Regions from separate parts of the Burkholderia sp. Tr-20390 genome, predicted to be linked through region 2. Evidence: predicted binding sites of a transcription regulator. Region 2 holds the regulator's gene; the other holds the start of a gene.
The links. The regulator LexA, encoded in region 2, represses DNA repair genes until DNA is damaged. The targets are predictions, from matches to a motif close to ACTGTATNNNNATACAGT.
Positions count from the first base shown of each region.

Region 1 (4,401 bases), on a different contig from region 2:
GATAGTCACGCGCAGCCAGAGTTCGTGGATCGGCAGGCCCTGGGGCCGGATGCCCGACGCAAGCGCGACATCGCGCGGCTTGTGGTCGGTCAGGCAGGCTTCGATGTCCCACAAGCCGTCGCCGCGCTCGTAAGCTTCCGCTCGGATTGCGCGTTGATGTCGCAACTGACGGGGCACGGGCTCGGATAGCGGCATGCTGGAGGTTGAGGCCGAAGAGGAAAACCCAAGGATTTTAGCATATTGGGTATTTGAGACAGTTTGACGCAACGGCGGGTATTCCCGCCTGTCCGGAAGCGGTTGCGATGCAGCAAAATCGCGCGCCACGCGCGCGATCGGCGCGGTCAGTCGTCGACCAGGAAATCGTCGCCGACCTTCAGCAACTTCACGATGGTCGCACTCGAGAAGCCACGCGCGGCGAGAAAGCGCGCCTGCTTCGCACGCTCGGCCGGCGTTTGCGGCAGTGCACCGAATTTCTTGCGCCAGACCGCCTGTGCACGCGCCCATTCGGTCTCGCGGAGCTGCGCATTCACCTCTTCGACGAGCGTGTCGCCCACCGCATGACGCTTCAGCTCGCTGACGATGCGTGCGACGCCGACACGCGACGCGCGACGATGCACGAGACTCTCGGCAAAGCGCGCATCGGACAGCCAGCCTTCCTGTTCCAGCGCATCGAGCACGGGATCGACGGATTCGTCTTCGCCGACGTAGGGCGCGAGCTTGCGCGCGAGTTCCGTGCGACTGTATTCACGGCGGGATAGATAGCCGAGCGCGCGGCCCTTCAGCGATCGCAGAGGCTTCGATGACTTGCGCTCGGTCGCGCCCGGAGCGTCACCTGATGCAGTGCTGGAAGAAGCACCCGGCGCGCGACGTGTGCGGCGCGGATGCTGGCTGCTGCGCGTATAGACATCTTCCCTGGCCGGCGCCGATACATCGGCTGCGCGATCACCCGGGAAGCTGACACCGGAAACACGACGGCGGGAGCGGTCGTGCGCATCGAACGATTCATCGTCGTCGAACGGATCGTCCGGTGCGGCAATCTCAAATGAAACGAGGGCATCGTCGGATGCCCTCGTCGCGGTGCGGTTCGCGGCATTGCTGCCTGCGCCCCGCCGATCGGCGCCCGAGGATCCGGCTCGCCGGCCGGAGCGACCCGCCGTTTCGGGCGCGTCGCTCTCCTCCGGCTCGCCAGCCTGACCTCGGCGCCCGACCATCACTCTTCTTCGTCCATCGCCTCGGCTTCGTCCTGGCCTGCCCCATCGGGCATGGTGACCACGCCAAGCGATTCGCGAATGCGGTTCTCGATCTCGCGTGCGATTTCCGGATTCTCGCGCAGGAATTCACGCGCGTTGTCCTTGCCCTGGCCGATCTTCTCGCCGTTGTAGCTGTACCAGGCGCCGGCCTTGTCGACGATCTTCGCCTGCACGCCGAGATCGATGATCTCGCCCTGACGCGAAATGCCTTCGCCATACAGGATGTCGAAGATCGCTTCGCGGAACGGCGGCGACACCTTGTTCTTGACGACCTTCACGCGGGTTTCGTTGCCGATCACCTCGTCGTTCTTCTTGATCGAGCCAATCCGGCGGATGTCGAGACGCACCGACGAGTAGAACTTCAGCGCGTTACCGCCCGTCGTGGTTTCCGGGTTGCCGAACATCACGCCGATCTTCATCCGGATCTGGTTGATGAAGATCACGAGGCAGTTCGTGCGCTTGATCGTGCCGGTCAGCTTGCGCAGCGCCTGCGACATCAGGCGGGCCTGCAGACCCGGCAGCGAATCGCCCATCTCGCCTTCGATTTCGGCCTTCGGCACGAGCGCCGCGACCGAGTCGATGACGATCATGTCGATCGAGCCCGAGCGCACCAGCGCGTCGGTGATTTCAAGCGCCTGCTCGCCGGTGTCCGGCTGCGAGATCAGCAGCTCCGGCACGTTCACGCCGAGCTTCGCCGCATATTGAACGTCGAGCGCGTGCTCGGCGTCGATGAACGCCGCCGTACCGCCGATCTTCTGCAGTTCGGCAATGACCTGCAGCGTGAGCGTGGTTTTACCGGACGATTCCGGACCGTAGATCTCGACCACCCGGCCGCGCGGCAGGCCGCCGACGCCGAGCGCGATATCGAGACCGAGCGAGCCCGTGGACACGACCTGGATATTCTCGGTCGCCTCGCCGTCGCCCATGCGCATGATCGAGCCCTTGCCGAACTGCTTTTCGATCTGGGCAAGCGCGGCGGCCAGCGCCTTGCTCTTCTCGGCGGTCATCCCGGAGCCCTTCTTGCTATCTTCCATGAATCGTCCTTTGCTATGATGAGCAGCGTCTGTTAGAGGCGCGCCCACTTTCAAGCGCTGCCCACGAATGCAGACACTGTATAAAAAAACAGTGTTTTGTGCAAGCCCGCAATGCAGAGCGTTGTACACGAATAACTTCGGAGACAGCCGGCCGGCGCGAACGCCCCGCCGGCCATCGGTCAGCACCATGCGAATTCTCATCGCGGAAGACGACAGCATACTCGCGGACGGCCTCACCCGGTCACTCCGCCAATCGGGCTATGCGGTCGACCACGTGAAGACCGGTGTCGACGCCGATACCGCGCTGTCGATGCAGACATTCGACCTGCTGATCCTCGATCTCGGGCTCCCCAAAATGCCCGGGCTCGACGTGCTCAAGCGCCTGCGCGCCCGCAATTCCAACCTCCCCGTGCTGATCCTGACGGCCGCCGACAGCGTCGACGAGCGCGTGAAGGGGCTCGACCTCGGCGCCGACGACTACATGGCCAAGCCGTTCGCGCTCAACGAGCTCGAGGCGCGCGTGCGCGCGCTGACCCGGCGCGGCGCGGGCGGCGGCCCGACCGTCGTGCGCCACGGCTCGCTCGCGTTCGACCAGGTCGGCCGCATCGCGTATGCGAACGATCACGTGCTCGACCTTTCCGCCCGCGAACTCGGCCTGCTCGAGGTGCTGCTGCAGCGGATCGGCCGGCTCGTGTCGAAGGAGCAGCTCGTCGACCATCTCTGTGAATGGGGCGAGGAAGTCAGCAACAACGCGATCGAAGTCTACGTGCACCGGCTGCGCAAGAAGATCGAACCCAGCGGCGTACGGATCTCGACCGTGCGCGGCCTCGGCTATTGCCTCGAGAAGGTCGCGCCCGCCGCGCCGGCCGACACGGCAGCGCCCCAGCCCGCGGTGGCCGGCACGCCGTTGCGCTGAACCCGGGCGTCGCCGCGATGGCCACGCCGGCCCATCCCCGCCATCCGACCGGCGCGCCGTCGTCGGCCGCCGACGAGGCGCGCGACGCGCGCTACGAGAACCCGTTCGCGCCGCCCGACGAAACCGATGCGCCCGAGGCGCCGCGCCCGCGCTCGCTATTCGGCGAAATCCTCGACTGGATGCTCGCGCCGCTGCTGCTGCTGTGGCCGATGAGCATCGCCGTCACCTATCTGGTCGCGAAGACGATCGCGAACGGCCCGTTCGACCGCGCGCTCGAGACCAACGCCTATGTGCTCGCGCGGCAGATCCATCCGGTGAACGGCGTCGCCGAGCTGACACTGCCGGAGCAGACCCGCGATTTCCTGCGCGCGGACAACGTCGACAGCGTGTACTTCCAGGTGCTCGGCACACGCGGCGAGCTGGTCGCGGGCGAAGCCGACATGCCGCTGCCGCGCGACGAGGACCGCCCGCCGCCAGGCGTCGTCATGTTCCGCGACGACCTGCTGCGCGGCAACGACGTGCGCGTCGCGTATACGACCGTCGCGCTGCCGCAAGCGGGCAGCCCGCAGCCCGTGCTCGTGCAGGTCGGCGAAACGCTGGACAAGCGCAACGCGCTCGCGAACGACATCATCAAGGGCGTGATCCTGCCGCAGTTCGTGATCCTGCCGCTCGCGATCCTGCTGGTCTGGTTCGGGCTGTCGCGCGGGCTCGCGCCGCTCAACGCGCTGCAGGCGCACATCCGCGCGCGGCGGCCCGACGACCTGTCGCCCGTCGAGGCGCAGCGCGCGCCGCCCGAGATCGAGCCGCTCGTCACGTCGTTCAACGACCTGCTCGCCCGCCTCGAACAGAACATGGCGCTGCAGAAGCGCTTCATCGCCGACGCCGCCCATCAGATGAAGACACCGCTCGCGGGCCTGCGCACGCAGGCCGAGTTCGCGTTGCGCCACCCCGTCCCGCCCGACGTGCAGCGCTCGCTCGAGCAGATCGCGACGAGCTCCGAGCAGGCCGCGCGGCTCGTCACGCAGTTGCTTGCGCTGGCGCGCGCCGAGAACCGCGCGAGCGGGCTGACGTTCGAGCCGGTCGAGATCGCCACGCTCGCGCGGCGCGCGGTGCGCGACTGGGTGCAGGCCGCGCTCGCGAAACGGATGGATCTCGGCTACGAAGGCCCGCCGGACCCGCCGGACGACGGGCCGCTCGACGT
Region 1 is NZ_JAAGPC010000037.1:43,205-47,605, reverse strand. It holds gene G3N98_RS13140 (DUF2889 domain-containing protein) at 1-195, opposite strand, end outside; gene recX (recombination regulator RecX) at 342-1,211, opposite strand; gene recA (recombinase RecA) at 1,211-2,284, opposite strand; gene G3N98_RS13125 (response regulator transcription factor) at 2,472-3,200, shown strand; gene G3N98_RS13120 (sensor histidine kinase) at 3,218-4,401, shown strand, end outside.
Region 1: the regulator LexA is predicted to act here: its motif matches at 2,360-2,377, upstream of recA (recombinase RecA).

Region 2 (4,401 bases):
GCTTGTCGCCATAGTGCTTCTCGACGTTCCGGAATTCGATCGGTGCAACGGACATGGGCATGTTGTCGTTGTAGGCGGCGCGGAAGCGTTCCGCTGCCGGATGCGTGGCCGGTTTACGAACCGATCGGACGATTGCGTGTCACACGGGCATGACCGAAGCGCACGACGCCGGCGCCTGATGGCCCGCTGGAGTACGAACGGGCCATTCTAGTGCATCGGCTGCGTCTCTTCAGGGCATGCCTGCACGGTGCGATGCATGGTCGCACCGATCGTGCACTGCATCATCGCGCACGAGCCGAGCGGGGCGAATCAGCGTTTTCCATCCCTTGCGTCCTGAATTGCGGCGCACCATGATGAATGCGTAGGCTCGGTGTTGTGACAGGGAGGTTTCATGGCTAGCTACAACAAGATTTTGCTGTGTTACGACGGCACGCTCGAAGGACGCAAGGCACTGCGTTGCGGCGCCAATCTCGCGATGGACCTGAAGGCCGAGACGCATTTGCTGTCGGTGGTCGACATGCGCTCGAGCATTGCACAGAGCGCGGGTCTGCTGACCGACGTCGCGTGCGGTCGGTTCGAGGAAACCGCGCGTGAAATCCTGCAGGAAGGGGTGAACTGGCTGCGCGAGCGCGGCGTGCAGGCCGAAGGCCATTTCGCGTTCGGCTATCCGATCGACGAAATCGCGAATCTCGCGACGGAGCTGAAGGCCGACCTCGTCGTCGTCGGCCATCGGTGCCGTAGCGGGTTGTCCAGATGGTGGATGGGGTCGGGCAACACGCAACTGCTCGATCGCGTGAACTGCAGCATTCTGGTTGCGTGTTCGTCGGCGCAGGAGCAGAAGGAAGAAATCGCGCGGGAGCGTGAAGCGGCCACGGCGAACGGCAAATGATCCAATGATTCGATGACTGCCTGACCGGCGAATCGCGCCGGTCGGGCGTCGTGCCGCGTCCGTGGGGCGGGCGCTGACCGCGGCCACTCAAGACCGCTCAAGCGTGCAGGTCGATCGCGGACAACTTCCACGAGAACAGGCCGAAGCGGTGGAATATCGCCGCATAGCGCGTGCCATCGGCACTGCGCTGGTAGGTCACGACGAATTCATCGATATTCCGGTAACCGGCGCTGGTTTGCTGCTGGTGCGGCACATGCGTTGTATCGACCGGGCTGGCCGGTGCGGCAGCGGCGGATGGCGGCGATGACGCAGCGGTAGCGGCCGTGTTGCTACCCGGAGCGGCTGCGCTTGCCGGAGGAGTCGGATTGGCCGCCGGCGTATTGCTGCCTGGCGGCAGATTCGACCATTCCGGTGGACGCTCACCTGGATTGCCACGCGGTGGCAATCCGCTCATCAGCGCGGCTACGCCTTCCGGAGTCGCGTACGCATCGACCAGCGGGCCGATCAGTGCCGACCCGATCAGCGCGCCGATCACCGCGAACGGATTGTTCTTCTTCACCGCGTCGATCCGGCGCATCAATTCTTCCGTGACCTGCTGCTTCAGGCTGATGCGCAGCGACGGGAAATCGACATATTCACTGATGGCCTGCGCATCGCGCGCATCGATCGCCGTTTTCAGGCGACCGAGCGCGACGTACGGCGACGCGTAGGCATAGCCGATCGCCGCAACGATGGCGACGGCCATCACGACGATCAGCACGGGTTTGAGCCGCCATGCGCGGCCCGAAGATCCGGTCACGTTGCCTCCGGTGCGGGGATGCTCCGCAATCAGAGACCGCCTGGCGTGGCCGATCGTTCCTCTGCAATGCAGCGATCGATCATCCGGCACACGGCATCGATCGTGCCGACCATGATCAGGCGCGAACGGCCGTGATAGACGCGCACCGGTGCACGGCGCGCGGGTTCGGCGTGATTCAGGCCGGCGTTCAGCGATACCCGCGCGAAAGCGGGGAGCGCCGACGGCAGCAGGGACGCCTGCCGTTCGACTGCGACTTCTTCTTGCACAGGCGCGGCCGCGGACAGCGGTGCGCAGGGCGTGCGGCCGCGCAGGTGACGCAGGCGGCCGAATTGACGGAAAGGCAGCAGACGGGCAAGGCGTTCCATGATGTTCTCCTCAGCGAGACGGAATGTCAGAGTTCGCCCGAGCGAATCAGCCCGACGGCGATGCCTTCCAGCGCGAATTCCGCGCTGCCGGCCTTGACGAAGATGTTTTCGTAATCGGGGTTCTCCGCGATCAGCTCGAGACCGCCAGGCCGGCGCATCAGGCGCTTGACCGTGACGTCGTCGCCGAGACGCGCGACGATGATCTGGCCGTCCTTTGCTTCCGTGCGCTTCTGCACGGCGAGGAGGTCGCCGTCGAGGATGCCGGCGTCGCGCATCGACAGGCCGCGCACCTTCAGCAGGTAGTCGGGCTTGCTGGAGAATAGCGCGGGATCGCACGCGTAATGCTGCGAGATGTGCTCCTGCGCAAGGATCGGGCTACCGGCCGCGACGCGGCCGACGAGCGGCAGCGACAACTGCATCAGGGCGGCATGCGGCAGCGTGAACTGATGCGGGGCATCGTCGATGCCGAGCAGGCGGATGCCGCGCGACGCGCCGGCGGCCAGCTCGATCACACCCTTGCGCGCGAGTGCGCGCAGGTGCTCCTCGGCCGCATTCGGCGAGCTGAAGCCCAGTTCGGCCGCGATCTCGGCACGGGTGGGGGGGAATCCGGAGCGCTCGATCGCGCGACGGATCAAGTCGAACACTTGCTGCTGACGGGCGGTGAGTTTGGTCATGGCTCAACTGTATGGATAGACAGTGAGCTGTATTTTTATACAGTAGTCCGCGAATTTCAAGTGTTACGTGAGGTTCGACGCGATCGCGCCGGTTCCGACGCGATTTCACGACGCCCGGACGCCGGTTCATCTGCCACAACCGTCCATCCCGTCTGCGTTAGCACTTTTGAGTATTAAAAAATAAGGAACGATTATTTTTAATCATGTAACCCGTTCGTTAGACTGGCCCGACATCGCAATACCGACAACACTGGAGAACCAAGGATGGGCAAGCGCAATACGGGGCTGGTGGGCGGAGTGGGCCGCCTGATCGCAACACTCGCGCTGGGCGCGGCGGCGGCGCTGGGCGTCGCGACGCACGCACAGGCCGATACGACCTTCCTGAACGTGTCGTACGACCCGACGCGCGAGCTGTATCAGGACTTCAACCAGGCGTTCGGCAAGGAGTGGAAGGCGAAGACGGGCGAGACCGTCAACTTCAAGCAGTCGCACGGCGGTTCGGGCGCGCAGGCGCGCTCGGTGCTCGACGGCCTGCAGGCCGATGTCGTCACGCTGGCGCTCGCATACGACATCGATGCGCTCGCGAACAAGGGGCTCGTCAACAAGGACTGGCAGAAGCGCCTGCCCGACAACGCGTCGCCGTACACGTCGACGATCGTGTTCCTGGTGCGCAAGGGCAATCCGAAGGGGATCAAGGACTGGGACGACCTGACCAAGCCGGGCATCTCGATCGTCACGCCGAATCCGAAGACGTCGGGCGGCGCGCGCTGGAACTACCTGGCCGCATGGGCGTATGCGGTGCACAAGCCGGGCGGCAACGAGCAGACGGCGAAGGAATTCGTCACGAAGCTCTACAAGAACGCAGGCGTGCTCGATTCGGGCGCGCGCGGCGCGACCACGAGCTTCGTGCAGCGCGGGATCGGCGACGTGCTGATCGCATGGGAAAACGAGGCATTCCTGTCGGTCAAGGAGTTCGGCACCGACAAGTTCGAGATCGTCGTGCCGTCGGTGAGCATCCTGGCCGAGCCGCCCGTCGCGGTGGTGGACAAGGTGGTCGACAAGAAGGGCACGCGCAAGCTGGCCGATGCGTACCTGAACTTCCTGTACAGCCCGCAGGGCCAGGAGATCGCGGCGCGCAACTACTACCGGCCGCGTTCGAAGAACGTGCCGGCGGAGCTGACGAAGCAGTTCCCGAAGCTGAAGCTGTACACGGTCGACGATACCTTCGGCGGCTGGACGAATGCGCAGAAGACGCATTTTGCGGACGGCGGCGTGTTCGATTCGATCTACAAGCCGCAGTAACGCCATAACGACAGCGGCGCGCCACGATAGCGCGCCGCATCCCCGACGGGCCGCCGGCGCGATTCACTGCGCCGGCGTTTGCGTCGGACCCGTGAGCAGCATCGACCCAGCAAGAGCATCCGATGACGACGTACACCTTTCGCAAGCCGAGCGCGCTGCCCGGTTTCGGCGTGACGCTAGGCATCACGGTGGCCTATTTGAGCCTCGTGGTGCTGATACCGCTCGCCGCCACGTTCCTGAAGACCGCGACGCTGTCGTGGGACCAGTTCGTCACCGCCGTCGCGTCGCCGCGCGTGCTCGCGTCGTACCGGCTGACGTTCTCCGCGGCGCTCGGCGGCGCGCTGATCAACGCCGTGTTCGGTTTCCTCGTCG
Region 2 is NZ_JAAGPC010000027.1:52,439-56,839, forward strand. It holds gene nodI (nodulation factor ABC transporter ATP-binding protein NodI) at 1-55, opposite strand, end outside; gene G3N98_RS10805 (universal stress protein) at 392-889, shown strand; gene G3N98_RS10810 (DUF2939 domain-containing protein) at 987-1,688, opposite strand; gene G3N98_RS10815 (hypothetical protein) at 1,718-2,053, opposite strand; gene lexA (transcriptional repressor LexA) at 2,080-2,727, opposite strand; gene G3N98_RS10825 (sulfate ABC transporter substrate-binding protein) at 2,992-4,029, shown strand; gene cysT (sulfate ABC transporter permease subunit CysT) at 4,152-4,401, shown strand, end outside.